DNA from 3 places in the Streptomyces sp. NPDC104761 genome. Region 2 is predicted to be linked to each of the others. Evidence: riboswitches for the same ligand, from Rfam matches in the RefSeq annotation. Region 2 holds a riboswitch; each other region holds the start of a gene.
What was found. Region 2 has a riboswitch for cyclic di-AMP ahead of ACZ63F_RS42285 (M23 family metallopeptidase). Riboswitches for the same ligand answer to the same signal wherever they lie in the genome.
Positions count from the first base shown of each region.

Region 1: it holds a riboswitch for cyclic di-AMP, as region 2 does, so the genes downstream of both, ACZ63F_RS04130 (C40 family peptidase) here and ACZ63F_RS42285 (M23 family metallopeptidase) in region 2, are expected to answer to the same signal.
Region 3: it holds a riboswitch for cyclic di-AMP, as region 2 does, so the genes downstream of both, ACZ63F_RS39235 (M23 family metallopeptidase) here and ACZ63F_RS42285 (M23 family metallopeptidase) in region 2, are expected to answer to the same signal.

Region 1 covers NZ_JBVJNZ010000001.1:903,487-907,990, reverse strand. Annotated here, with positions in the region: gene ACZ63F_RS04135 (DUF1996 domain-containing protein) at 1-1,115, opposite strand, end outside; cyclic di-AMP (ydaO/yuaA leader) riboswitch at 1,522-1,697, shown strand; gene ACZ63F_RS04130 (C40 family peptidase) at 1,708-4,155, shown strand; gene ACZ63F_RS04125 (NAD-dependent epimerase/dehydratase family protein) at 4,174-4,504, opposite strand, start outside.
Region 2 covers NZ_JBVJNZ010000033.1:11,735-16,238, forward strand. Annotated here, with positions in the region: gene ACZ63F_RS42270 (dihydrofolate reductase family protein) at 1-567, shown strand, start outside; tRNA gene ACZ63F_RS42275 (tRNA-Met) at 703-776, shown strand; gene ACZ63F_RS42280 (PP2C family protein-serine/threonine phosphatase) at 1,046-2,143, shown strand; cyclic di-AMP (ydaO/yuaA leader) riboswitch at 2,395-2,552, shown strand; gene ACZ63F_RS42285 (M23 family metallopeptidase) at 2,562-3,599, shown strand; gene ACZ63F_RS42290 (aldo/keto reductase) at 3,752-4,504, shown strand, end outside.
Region 3 covers NZ_JBVJNZ010000022.1:106,642-111,145, forward strand. Annotated here, with positions in the region: gene ACZ63F_RS39225 (M16 family metallopeptidase) at 1-942, shown strand, start outside; gene ACZ63F_RS39230 (M16 family metallopeptidase) at 939-2,327, shown strand; cyclic di-AMP (ydaO/yuaA leader) riboswitch at 2,519-2,682, shown strand; gene ACZ63F_RS39235 (M23 family metallopeptidase) at 2,695-3,450, shown strand; gene ACZ63F_RS39240 (GntR family transcriptional regulator) at 3,828-4,504, shown strand, end outside.

The DNA.
Region 1 (4,504 bases), on a different contig from region 2:
ACGACGTCACTGCCGGAGGGGCAGAGCGGGTACTTGTCCTTGAGCTGCCGGTCCTCGTAACCGGTGCAGCTCCAGGAGGCGTTGGCGTTGGCCGGGCCGTTGACGAACGCCTTGGCGTCGCCGGTGATGATGCGCAGCAGCCGCGGCATCTCGGTGACCTTGGACGTGGGGTTGCCCTCGAAGGTCAGCGTGACCTGCTTCGCCGTGAGGATCTGCCCGGCGTTGCCCTCGGTGCCGCCGCCCGGCTTGTCGGCGTCCCGCTCCTGCTTGCCGTTCTGCAGCCGCAGCACGGGCCAGTAGTACGTGGACTTGTCGCCCTGGTCCGCACAGCTGGTCTGCGCGTTCGCCAGGTCCTGGTCGCTGGCGAAGGCGTTGTTGGACTGGTTGCCGATGTAGTCGTGGAAGTGGTGGGCGCCGTTGGAGACGCCGGGCGCGACGATGACGTTGTCCGAGTTGAACAGGCCGTTCGCGTTGACGCCGCAGCTGGAGGAGAAGGTGCCGGTGGAGCCGCCGGGCTGTTCGGCCGGGGTCGAGACGTCGGGCTGGACCGAGGTGATGTCCGCGTAGTCGGCGGCGACCGGCCCGTTGCCGCCCTGGCCGCCGCCTGTGCCCTGGCCGCCGGCGCCGGTGCCCTGGCTCGGCGCGGCGCTGCCCTGGCCGCTCTGGCTCGGCGTGGCACTGCCCTGGGGAGCCGCCGACTGCCCGGCGCCCTGGTCCGACGAGCGCAGGGTGCAGGCGGCGAGGTCGTCGAGGCCCTGCGGGCGGTCGCCCACACGGCCGATGGCGTCGGCGATGCGCTGGAGCGACTCGGACCGCTCCGCCTTCAGCGGGTCGATGATCGCCTGACCGGCGAAGCCGGGGTTCTGCTCGATCTCGGCCGCGGACCGGGTGAGTTGCTGGTAAGCGGCGGCGATCTGCTGGTCCAGCTGGGCGAGTTCACGGTCGACGTCCGCCCGGGCGCCGTCGGGAACCGCGGTCAGCCGGCTGCCGACGTCGGGGCAGTAGATCGTGGGCGCGGACAGCACCTGGCCCGTGGCGACCTGTCCCTGGTCTCCGCCGTTCTCGGTGGCCGAGGCATAGACGTTCACCGCGACCAGTCCTCCGCCGCCGAGCATCAGGGCGACCGCTGCGAAGGTCGCGCGCTGTGCGCCGGTCGGGCGTCTGCGCCTGTTGCGTCTCAAGGTCGTTCCCCTGCGTGTCGTGGGCGGCCGGGCATGGAATTCCCCCGCCCTATACGGCCCACGGCCCCACCGTGTTCAACAGACCCACGAATTCACGGCGACCTCACAGAAAGCGCGTGCACCGGAGCAGACGAACGCGACCGACGGCAACGCCCCGGTGACCCTGCGAATGCAATGGATGCGCGCGAAATGCCGTTCCGTACGGTCGAGTTCCGAACGCTACGACGAACATCACAAATACGTATCGGACATTAGCCACTTCAACCTTCACACGAGTGACACAAGTTGGCTAAGTTGACGGGCAAGCCGCTCGGCTCCCCCCGGCGAATCCCGTCGGGCCGCGCGGCCTCCGCCGAGTCCGGTGCCCCCTCAGGGGCTGATCCGGAGCCGGGGACCCAACCGACCACTGGGGTGAATCGGCCACCGTCCGCAAGGACAAAGGCCGTAGGGCATGCCTTCCGGATTCGACCGCCCGAACCCGACAGCTAACCCGGTAGGCGGAGTACGGAAGGAGCACGACCCCTCAATGGCGCCCGAGAGCCGTGACGAGGTTCGACAGCGGATCGACAGCCTCTACGACCAGGCCGAGAACGCCACCGGGAACTACAACGCCACCCGCGCGATGAGCGGGGGCTCGCGCTCACGCGGCGTCCCGCTGTTCAAACGGCCCCGTCGTGACGACCCGGGCCTCGACAACATCGCCCGGGAATGGTTCGAAGGGGCGCGCTCGAAGCTCGGGCCGAGCGTTCCGGCCGCGCTGCCCTCCGACCGGCAGCCCGCCCGGCCCGGCCCGCGGCGGCCCGTCAGCGCCATGGCCGCCGACCTCCTCGGCCAGCTGGAGGACTCCGGCCCGGCCCGGCTGGAGCTGACCGCGGGACCGTCCGCGCAGAGCGAGATCGAGGTCGTCCGCGAGCTGCCGGCGCGCCCGAAGCTGGAGTTGACGGCAGGGTCCGCCGCGGCGCTGCCCGCGGGGACCCCGGGTGCGCCCAGGGCGCTGCCCGCCGCCGGGCCGCAGCGGCCCACCCCGGGTGCCTCGAAGACCAGGAACCAGCTCAAGCTCGCCAAGGCGCGCGAGGTGCTGTCCCAGCGCACCGGGCAGCGCGCGATCGCCGCCCTCGACGCGACCCCGGCCCCTGTCGCCCAGGGTGTTCCGCAGTCGCCCAGCCCCTGGCCGACGCCCGAGGCCCAGGCACCGGCGCAGCAGTGGCAGGCTCCCGGCGTCGGCATACCGAACCAGCGCACCGGCAGCGGCTCCGCCCGGTCCGGCTCCCCCGCCGCCACCCGCGCGCTCCCGGCGGTGACCGAGACGGGCGGCATCCCGATCGTGTCCCCTTCGGACACCGGTACCTTCCGCATCATGACCCCGGGGGGTGCCGACCGTGCCCCGACCCGGGCCGCGGCCGACACGGGCGGTTTCCGCGTCATGACCCCGGGCGGCTCGGGCGGCGGGACCTACCAGAGCGCGCCCGCCATGGACACGGGCGCCGCCCAGGCTCCGGCGCCGGGGGACAGCGGCTCCTTCCGCATCATGACGCCGGGTGCCACGGGCTCGTTCCCGATGCCGACGCCGGCCGACGCGGGCGGCTTCCCGACGGCTGATCCCATGGCGAGCACCAGCGTCTTCCCGACCGCGGACCCCATGACGGGCACCAGCGTCTTCCCGACCGCGGACCCCATGACGGGCACCAGCGTCTTCCCGACCGCGGACCCCATGACGGGCACCAGCCTCTTCCCGACCGCGGACCCCATGACGGGCACCAGCCTCTTCCCGACCGCGGACCCCATGACGGGCACCAGCCTCTTCCCGACCGCGGACCCGATGACAGGCGCCGGGGCCTACCCGACCGCAGCTCCCACGAACAGCGGCGCCTACCCGACCGCGGCGCCAGCCGCTCCCGCCCCGGCCCCCAGCCCGATGGACGCCGGCGGTTTCCGGATCATGTCGCCGAACGCGGCCGCCTCCTACACCGACGTTCCGCCGGTCGCCGCCGACACGGCCTACGGCACCGGCGGGTACCCCATGACAGCCCCCGCCGTCCCTGCCCCGCCCACGGCCGCCGTGCCGATGGCCGCCCCCTTCGCCGCCGCACCCGCCGCCGACCTGGCCGGCGCCTACCCGGCGGGCACGCAGGCCGGTGCCTATCCGGAGGGCATGCAGGCCGGAGCCTATCCGGAGAGCATGCAGGCCGGCGCATATCCGCAGGGCATCCAGTCCGCCGACGGCGCGTACGCCTACGCCGCCACCATGGCCGTGCCCACCGCGATGGCCGCGCCCGCCGCGGCGATGCCCGCGCCCACGCCCATGCCGATGGCGGCATCTGTGGCAGCCCCCATGACGGCGCCGATGGCAGCCCCCATGGCGGCACCCCCCGCACCGCCGACCGCCGCGATGCCGACGGTCATGACCGCGTCGCCCGAGGCGATGACGGCTGCCGCGCCCGCGATGGCGATGCCCGTGGCCGCCCCCGCCCCGGTCGTCACCGCCCCGCTCCCCACCACGCCCCTGCCGACCGCGCCCGGGCAGGTCCCGGCCCCGGTGCCCACCGCAGCGGCGCCGGCGCCCGGCGGATACGCCGACGCCGGTGCCTTCGTCCAGCCGGGCGTCGCGGCCGAGCCGGGCAAGGCGATGAAGGCGCTCGCGTTCGCGCGGGAGCAGATCGGCCGGCCGTGTGTCTGGGGCGCGACCGGGCCGGGGGCGTACGACGCCGCCGGCCTGACCCAGGCCGCCTGGCGCGCCGCCGGCGTCACGCTGCCGCGTACCGCGGCGGAGCAGACGCTGGCCGGCACCCCGATCGCGCTGGCCGCCGTCGAGCCGGGTGACCTGGTCTTCTTCTTCGACGACGACAGCCACGTGGGGATCTACGCGGGCGGGGGCACGATGGTGCACGCGCCGAGCCCGGGGGCGCTCATCCGCGAGGAGTCGATCTACAACGCCGGGGAGTCGGCGATCCACCGGGTGATCCGCCCGGCCTGACCTCCGTGGCCGTCGGGCTCAGGCCCTCCGCCGCCGGGTGCGCCAGCTCTCGTGGTGGTCCAGGAGGGTCTCCTCGACGGGCCGGTAGGCGAGGCCGAGTTCGCGGACGCTGCGGCCGTTGTCGACGCGGAAGCGGATGCCGAGGTGCTTGCGTATGTAGTCCTGGGTGAGGCCGAAGAGCGGCCCCAGGACGCGTACCGGGCCGTGCGGGAGCGCGGTGCGCGGCAGGCGGGGGTCCCAGGGGTGGCGGGTGCGGATGATCCGGGACATCTCGTGGAAGGACGTCATCGTCTCGTTGGCCACGATGTAACGGCCCCTGGCCGCCGGGTTCTCCGCGGCCGCGATGTGC
Region 2 (4,504 bases):
CTCTTCGGTCCCGGCGGGTACCAGGCCGGACGGCTGCGGCTCCTGGAGACCCGCCGTATCGAGGACGTCGTGCTCATGCGCTACGAGCCCACGGCCCCCGGCACCGGCGGGTCGGCGTCCGCCGCGGACCGGCACTGGCTGCGGCTCGCCTGTGAACTGGCGGCCGAGTGCCCGCCCTCGCGGACCGCGTTCAGCGTGGGCGCGGTGGTCGTCGCGGCGGACGGCACGGAACTGGCCCGCGGCCACTCCCGCGAGGTCGGCGACCCCGTGGTCCACGCGGAGGAGGCGGCCCTGGCCAAGATCCCCGCGGACGATCCCCGGCTGGCCGCGGCCACCGTCTACACCAGCCTCGAACCCTGCACCCACCGCGCCTCCCGCCCGCACCCCTGCGCCGAGCTGATCCTCAGGGCCGGGGTACGGCGGGTGGTGACGGCATGGCGCGAGCCGGACACGTTCGTGGCGGCGGCCGACGGGACGGGGACGCTGCGGGAGGCGGGGGTGGAGGTGCTGGTGCTGGGGGAGTACGAGGGACTGGCGAAGGCGCCGAACGGGCATCTCGCCGGCTGACCGAGCGGGGCCGGACCCCTCCGGTCCTGGCCTGATCCCGGGCCCGCCGCTTCGGCGTGCACGGACCCGCTCCTGCGCGTGAGTCTTAACCCGTGTGACTCCGCCTCTTCGGATGGCGTATGCTGGTGTCACCGACGCGGGGTGGAGCAGCTCGGTAGCTCGCTGGGCTCATAACCCAGAGGTCGCAGGTTCAAATCCTGTCCCCGCTACTGAAACCCAGGGCCGGAATCCGAGATTCGAGGATTCCGGCCCTGAGTCATATCCGGGCACGTGTTCCCCGTCACACACTTCCGGACTCATCCGCCCGGCCCACACCGTTCGCACCACCCGCTCACAGCCGCAAACCTGGACGGACAGGCAGCGAAGACACCGGACGCATCGAACACGGCGAGCGCATCGAACGCGGCGAGCGCATCGAACGCGGCGAGCACCTCGCACACGGCGAGCGCATCGAGGACATGGGACGGCAGGGGGGCGCGTGGTGGGCCGTGCAGAGGCGGAGCAGGGCGGTCCGGCGTCCGCCCGCATCCTCGCCCGCTTCCTGCCCGCGCTGCTGATCTGCGCCGGTGTCTGTTACGACCTCCTCACCCCCCCGCCCTTCACCGCGGTCCCCTTCTTCACGGCCGCCCCGCTGATCGCCGCGCCCCTCTCCTCGCTGCGCACCACCCTCCTCACCGGCCTGGCCGCGCTCCTGGCCGCCTACGCCGTGCACGCGCGGTTCGCCCTTCTCCCGTACGCCGACGCCGGCACCGAGATCCTCACGGTGGCCACCGTCGCCGTCCTCGCCGTCGGCATCAACCGGATCGTCCGACGCGGCGACCAGCGCCTCGCCTCCGCCCGCGAGGTCGCCGAGGCCGCCCAGCGGGCCGTGCTGCCCGAGCCCGCCGAGCGGATCGGCGGCTTCGAGATCGCCGCCCGCTACGAGGCGGCCCAGGAGGGGACCTTCATCGGCGGCGACCTGTACGCCGTCCAGGACACCCCGTACGGCGTGCGGCTGGTCGTCGGCGACGTCCGCGGCAAGGGGATGGGCGCGGTCGCCGCCGTCGCCGTGGTCATCGGCGCCTTCCGGGAGGCCGCCGAGCAGGAGGCCACGCTGGAGGCGGTGGCCGGCCGGCTGGAGCGGGCGCTGGCGCGCGAGGGCGTCCGGCGCGGCGGCGTCGACGCCCAGGAGGGGTTCACCACCGCCGTCCTTGCCGAACTCCCGCACGGCGACGGCACGCTGCGGCTCGTCAACCGCGGTCATCCGCCGCCCCTGCTGCTGCACGACGACGGCGAGGTGCGCCCGGTGCGGGTGCCGGAGGCCGCGCTGCCGCTCGGGATGGGCGAGCTGGGGGCGTGGCCCGACCGGGCGGCCGAGCACGTGTTCCCGAGCGGCGCCACGCTGCTGCTGCACACCGACGGCCTCTCCGAGGCGCGGGACGCGCACGGCCGGTTCTACGACCCGCAGCGGCGGCTGACCGGCCGTACCGCCACCGCCCCCGGCGCCCTGGTGGCCCGGCTCGCGGCCGAGGTGCGCCGGCACACCGGCGGCGGCATGACGGACGACATGGCGCTGCTCGCCGTACGACGGCCCTGAACGGTGGGGCGGTCACGTTCGGTGTCCGAGCAAGCGCCCTGCGCATAACAACTGAGTCGCCATCAAAACCTGTGTGACTCCTGAGCTGAGCGGCGCGCACCGTCGACTCGACCGATTTTGACCGGTCGCGGCAGGTAAGTCCAAGCTTTGAAAGCTTAATGATCAAGACGAACTGCTTGGAATCTGGTAGCCGGGTCTATTAACGTTCGATAACGCAGCGCGGTCGTCCCAGCCGTCACCCGCGACGGCTCCGTGCGCACGCGCCGAATCCCGCAAGGGAACCGGGGAACCACCACCTTGGGGTGAATCGCACGGCTACCGCCGGTAGGAAACGGCCGGTATACGCGCGTAGGAGACCTTCCCGCTCCGAACCCGTCAGCTAACCCGGTAGGCGGCGGAAGGAAAGGAGTGCGCCCGCGTGGCGTCCAACCCGCCTGCTCCGGCAGCCCCGTTCGTGCCCAGCCAGCGCCGGCCCGAGACCTTCGCCTACGGCGACTACCGCGCCGACGAGGGCCCCTTCGAGGAGTGGAACCCCACCGAGGAGTCCCTCTCCGCGGCCCGCGGCCGGCACCGGGTCGCCAAGCAGAAGGGCGGCGGGCTTGCCCGCAGCTCCACGGTTCTCGGCGTCGGCGTCATAGCCGCCGTCGGCGCGGGCGGCATGGCCAGCGCCAACACGGGCAAGCCGCCGGTCTCCATCTCGCTGCCCGACCTGCCCTCCTCGGTCGACGCCCTGCTCGGCGAGGACACCGGCCACCAGGCCACCCAGACCGCGCTCAGCAGCGTCACCACGACGACCGCCACCGACGCGGACTCCTCCTCGTCCGACGCCGGCGAGGCGCTGCGCAGCCGGATCATCGCCCAGGCCGCGCAGCAGCAGAACCAGCTCGACACCAAGGCCAGTGCCAAGGCCGTCGCCGCCGCCGACAAGGCGATCGCGGACGCCGAGGCCAAGGCGGAGAAGGCGGCCGCCGCCAAGGCAGCCGACGCCAAGGAGAAGGCCGAGGCCTCCGCGAAGCAGAAGGCCGAGCAGGCCCGCCTCGCCGCGCTCGCCAAGCAGTACACGCTGCCCGTCGTCTCGTACACGATCACCGGCACCTTCGGCCAGGCCGGCTCCATGTGGGCCTCCGGCTACCACACCGGCCTCGACTTCGCCGCGCCCACCGGCACGCTGATCAAGGCCGTGCACAGCGGCACGGTCACCGAGGCGGGCTGGGCCGGCTCCTACGGCTACCGCACGATCATCACCCTCGACGACGGCACCGAGCTGTGGTTCTGCCACCAGTCCTCGATCGGCGTCAAGGTCGGCCAGAAGGTCGCCACCGGCGACGTCATCGGCCGCGTGGGCGCCACCGGCAACGTGACCGGCCCGCACCTCCACCTGGAGGTCCACCCGAACGGCCAGGCCACCGCCATCGACCCCATGACCTGGCTGCGCGGCAAGGGCCTCAACCCCTGACCTCGACCCGGAGCGCACCGACCGGCTCCCGGCGGCCCTGACGACACCCCCCGGCGTCAGGGCCACCAGTCTTCCGAACCGCGGATTCCGCTTTTACGAGAACTTCGTACTCGACGGGATGGGCCCCCGGGCGGCCCGTGTTGAAGTGGAGCATGACTGCTCTTCGCAAACTCGGCTCCTCCGACCTCGAGGTCTTCCCGCTCGCCCTCGGCGGCAACGTCTTCGGCTGGACCGCCGACGAGGCCACCTCCTTCGCCGTCCTCGACGCGTACACGGCCGCGGGCGGCAACTTCGTCGACACCGCCGACTCGTACACGGCGTGGATCGAGGGCAACAAGGGCGGCGAGTCCGAGACCATCATCGGGAAGTGGGTGAAGGCGCGCGGCAACCGCGATGACGTCGTCATCGCGACGAAGGTCAGCCAGCACCCCGAGTACCAGGGCCTGTCCGCCGCCAACATCAAGGCCGCCGCCGACGCGTCCCTGCGGCGTCTCGGCACCGACCGGATCGACCTGTACTACACGCACTTCGACAAGCCCGAGATCCCGGTCGAGGAGATCATCGGCGCGCTGGACGAGCTGGTGCGGGCGGGCAAGGTCCGGCACATCGCCGCGTCCAACATCACGCCGGAACGGCTCCAGGAGTCCCTGGACTTCTCCGACCGCGAGGGCCTCGCCCGGTACGTGGCTCTCCAGCCCCACTACAACCTGGTCTCCCGCGACACCTACGAGGGCCCCCTCCAGGACCTGGCCTCCCGCACCGGCCTCGCGGCCGTCCCCTACTTCTCGCTGGCCGCCGGCTTCCTCACCGGCAAGTACCGCCCCGGTACGACGGTCGACAGCGCGCGAGCGGGCCGGGCCGCCCAGTACGCCGAGTCGGAGCGCGGCCAGAAGGTGCTGGCGGCC
Region 3 (4,504 bases), on a different contig from region 2:
GTCCCCTACGGCACGGCCTTCGAGAAGCTGACCGCGCTCGCCTACCCGGAGGGCCACCCGTACCACCACACGCCGATCGGCTCGATGGCCGACCTGGACGCGGCCACCCTGGAGGACGCCCGCGCGTTCTTCCGCACCTACTACGCGCCCAACAACGCGGTGCTCTCCGTGGTCGGCGACATCGACCCGGAGCAGACCCTCGCCTGGATCGAGAAGTACTTCGGTTCCATCCCGGCGCACGACGGCAAGCCCACCCCGCGCGACGGCTCGCTGCCGGAGGTCATCGGCGAGCAGCTGCGCGAGGTCGTCGTGGAGGAGGTCCCCGCGCGGGCGCTGATGGCCGCCTACCGGCTCCCGGAGGACGGTACGCGCGCGTCCGACGCGGCCGACCTGGCCCTCACCGTCCTCGGCGGCGGCGAGTCCTCCCGCCTCTACAACCGCCTGGTCCGGCGCGACCGTACGGCCGTCGCGGCCGGCTTCGGCCTGCTGCGGCTCGCCGGTGCGCCCTCGCTCGGCTGGCTGGACGTGAAGACCTCCGGTGACGTCGAGGTGCCGGTCATCGAGGCCGCCATCGACGAGGAGCTCGCCCGGTTCGCCGAACAGGGCCCGACGCCCGAGGAGATGGAGCGCGCCCAGGCCCAGTTGGAGCGCGAGTGGCTGGACCGGCTCGGTACCGTCGCGGGCCGCGCGGACGAACTGTGCCGCTTCGCCGTCCTGTTCGGCGACCCGCAGCTCGCCCTGACCGCCGTGCAGCGTGTCCTGGCGGTCACCCCGGAGGAGGTCCAGGAGGTCGCCAAGGCCCGTCTGCGGCCCGACAACCGCGCGGTGCTCGTCTACGAACCGAAGTCCCCGGAGACGGTCGAGGACGCCGACGTACCCGAGGACCCCGAGGCCGAAGCCACGGTCGAAGCCGGCGACAACAACGAGGAGAGGGCCAAGTGACCGAGCTCGCCACCATGGACTTCCACCCCCAGCCGCAGCCGGGCGAGGCCAAGCCCTGGGCCTTCCCGGCACCCGAGCGCGGCACCCTGGACAACGGCCTGACCGTGCTGCACTGCCACCGCCCCGGCCAGCAGGTCGTCGCCGTCGAGGTGCTCCTGGACGCGCCCCTGGACGCCGAGCCGGCCGGCCTGGACGGCGTCGCCACGATCATGGCGCGCGCCTTCTCCGAGGGCACCGACAAGCACTCCGCCGAGGAGTACGCCGCCGAGCTCGAGCGGGCCGGTGCCACCCTCGACGCGCACGCCGACCACCCCGGCGTCCGGATCAGCCTGGAGGTCCCGGCCTCCCGGCTCGCCAAGGGCCTCGGGCTGCTCTCCGACGCGCTGCGGGCGCCCGCCTTCGCCGAGAGCGAGGTCGAGCGGCTGGTCCGCAACCGCCTCGACGAGATCCCGCACGAGCTGGCCAACCCCAGCCGGCGCGCCGCCAAGGAGCTCTACAAGGAGCTGTTCCCGTCGACCGCGCGGATGTCCCGGCCGCGCCAGGGCACCGAGGACACCGTCGAGAAGATCGACGCGGCCGCCGTCCGTGCCTTCTACGACCGGCACGTGCGCCCCGCCACGGCCACGGCGGTCGTCGTCGGCGACCTGACCGGCATCGACCTGAACGAGCTGCTCGGCGAGACCCTGGGTGCCTGGCGCGGTTCCACCGCGCAGCCCCGCCCGGTCCCGGCGGTGACCGCCGACGACACCGGCCGGGTCGTCATCGTGGACCGCCCCGGCGCCGTCCAGACCCAGCTGCTCATCGGCCGTGTCGGCGCCGACCGGCACGACCGGGTGTGGCCCGCCCAGGTGCTCGGCACCTACTGCCTGGGCGGCACCCTCACCTCCCGCCTGGACCGCGTCCTGCGCGAGGAGAAGGGCTACACCTACGGCGTCCGCTCCTTCGGGCAGGTCCTGCGGTCCGCCCCCGACGGCACCGGCGCCGCGATGCTCGCCATCAGCGGCTCCGTGGACACCCCGAACACCGGGCCGGCCCTGTCGGACCTGTGGACGGTGCTGCGCACGCTCGCCGCCGAGGGCCTCACGGACGCCGAGCGCGACGTGGCCGTGCAGAACCTCGTCGGGGTGGCGCCGCTCAAGTACGAGACCGCGGCGGCCGTCGCGGGCACCCTGGCCGACCAGGTCGAGCAGTACCTGCCCGACGACTTCCAGGCCACGCTGTACCGGCAACTGGCCGCCACCGGCACCGTGGAGGCCACCGCGGCGGTCGTGAACGCCTTCCCGGTGGACCGCCTGGTGACGGTCCTCGTCGGGGACGCGGCGCAGATCAAGGAGCCCGTGGAGGCTCTCGGGATCGGCGAAGTCCACGTCGTCGCCGCCGAGTAGCGGCGCGCGCGTGCGGAGCCCTGGTGACCATCCCGGTCACCAGGGCTCTGGAATGTCCGAATTGGGGCGGAGGTTGCCTGTCTGCCCTGTGGGATGCGCGACAAAAACGGTGATCCGTTTGAGCATTGAAGGCGGGCCCTCGTAGGTTCTTCCGGGCTGTCCGTCAGGCATCGCGCCGCGTCCGCGGCACCGGACAGCCATCGCCGAGTCCCCGTACGGCGCGAGCCAGGGGAGCCGGGGACCCACGCAGTCCCTGGGGTGAATCGGGCGCCCGCGCGTGTCGCGAGGGGGTCCGTAGGAGACCTTCCTGCTCCGAACCCGTCAGCTAACCCGGTAGGCGAGAGGGAAGGAAAGGACCAGCCTCTACATGGCGTTCATGTGCGCCTCCGGGAAGCATCGTCGTCCCGGCCGGGTGAAGCGCACCACCGCGCAGGCCGCCGGCATCGCGGCCCTCACCACCACAGGTGTCATCGGCACCGTCTCCGCCGCCCCGGCGCTCGCCGCCGAGAACTCCGTGGAGCAGACCGGCCTCACCCCGGTCATCACGATCAGCGACTCCGTCGCCGAGCAGATCGACGCCCAGGCCGCCGCCCAGAAGGCGGTCGCCGAGCGCAAGGCGGCCGAGGAGGCCGCCCGGAAGAAGGCCGCGGAGCAGGCCAAGAAGGAGCGCGCGGCCAAGGCTCGCGCCGCCCGCGAGGCCGAGCGCAAGCGCCTCAACACCTTCGTCGCGCCGATCAGCGACTCCTACGTCTCCACCGGCTACAAGACCGGCGGCTCCCTGTGGTCCTCCGGTGCCCACACCGGCATCGACTTCCACGCCGCGAGCGGCACGGTCGTGCACGCGGTCGGCACCGGCACGGTCGTCTCCACCGGCTGGGGCGGCGCGTACGGCAACGAGATCGTCATCAAGATGGCCGACGGCATGTACACCCAGTACGGCCACCTCTCGTCCATCGGCGTCTCGGTGGGGCAGCGGGTCACCCCGGGCCAGCAGATCGGGCTCTCCGGTGCGACCGGCAACACGACCGGCCCCCACCTCCACTTCGAGGCCCGTACTACCCCCGAGTACGGCTCCGACGTCGACCCGGTCGCCTACCTCCGCAAGCACGGCGTGAACGTCTGAGGGAGCTGGACGCGGGTCCGGCGCCGAGGCCGACGTGGGGTCGCGGTGCGGTCGTCGGGTGCGGGTGCGCCGTGGCTGGTCGCGCAGTTCCCCGCGCCCCTGAAGGGGCGCTGCGGTGACGCCCCTGAAAGGGGCGCGGGGAACTGCGCGAGCAACCCCCACGTACCCGCACCCGACGACCGAGCACCGACGACAACCCGCGACATCTTCCGAAGCTCCGGCCCCACCGCCGGGGCTTTCGTCGTTTTCGTGCCCCTGCTGTCCAAAATATATCCCTGGATTCCGGCCCCCCTTCGGAAATTCCGGCTCATTGCAATAGAGTCACGGAACGAGCGCCACTCGGCGGCGTTTCACGGGGATTAAGGCGGAGGTCGGACATGCGTATTCCGGCGCACTCGGTATGCACGGCGATCCGGGACGACATCGTCGCGGGTGTCTACGAGCGGGGCAGCCGGCTCACCGAGGAACTCCTGGCCCGTCGTTACGGGGTCTCGCGCGTCCCCGTCCGTGAGGCCCTGCGCACGCTGGAGGCCGAGGGCTTCGTGGTGACGCGCCGGCACGCGGGCGCGTGCGTGGCCGAACCGACCGAGCAGGAGGCCGCCGACCTGCTGGAGATGCGCATGCTCCTGGAGCCGCTCGGCGCCTCCCGGGCCGCCCAGCGCCGCACCGAGGCCCACCTCAAGGTGCTGCGCGGACTGGTCAGGCTGGGGCAGGAGCGGGCCCGGCGGGGCAACAGCGAGGATCTGCGCTCCCTGGGCGGCTGGTTCCACGAGACCCTCGCGCAGGCCTCCGGCAGCCACGCCCTGACCTCGACGCTCACCCAGCTGCGCCACAAGATCGCCTGGATGTACACCGTGGAGACGCCCGCCAACCCCGTGGAGTCCTGGACGGAGCACGGCGCCATCGTGGACGCGGTGGCGCGGGGGGACGGCGACCGTGCCCGGGCGATCACGGCCCTGCACACCGAACGCTCGACGGTCTCCCACCGGCTGCGATTTCCCGGCGCCACCGAACGGGCGAACGGTGTGAGGACTTCGCAACATCCCGTAAACAT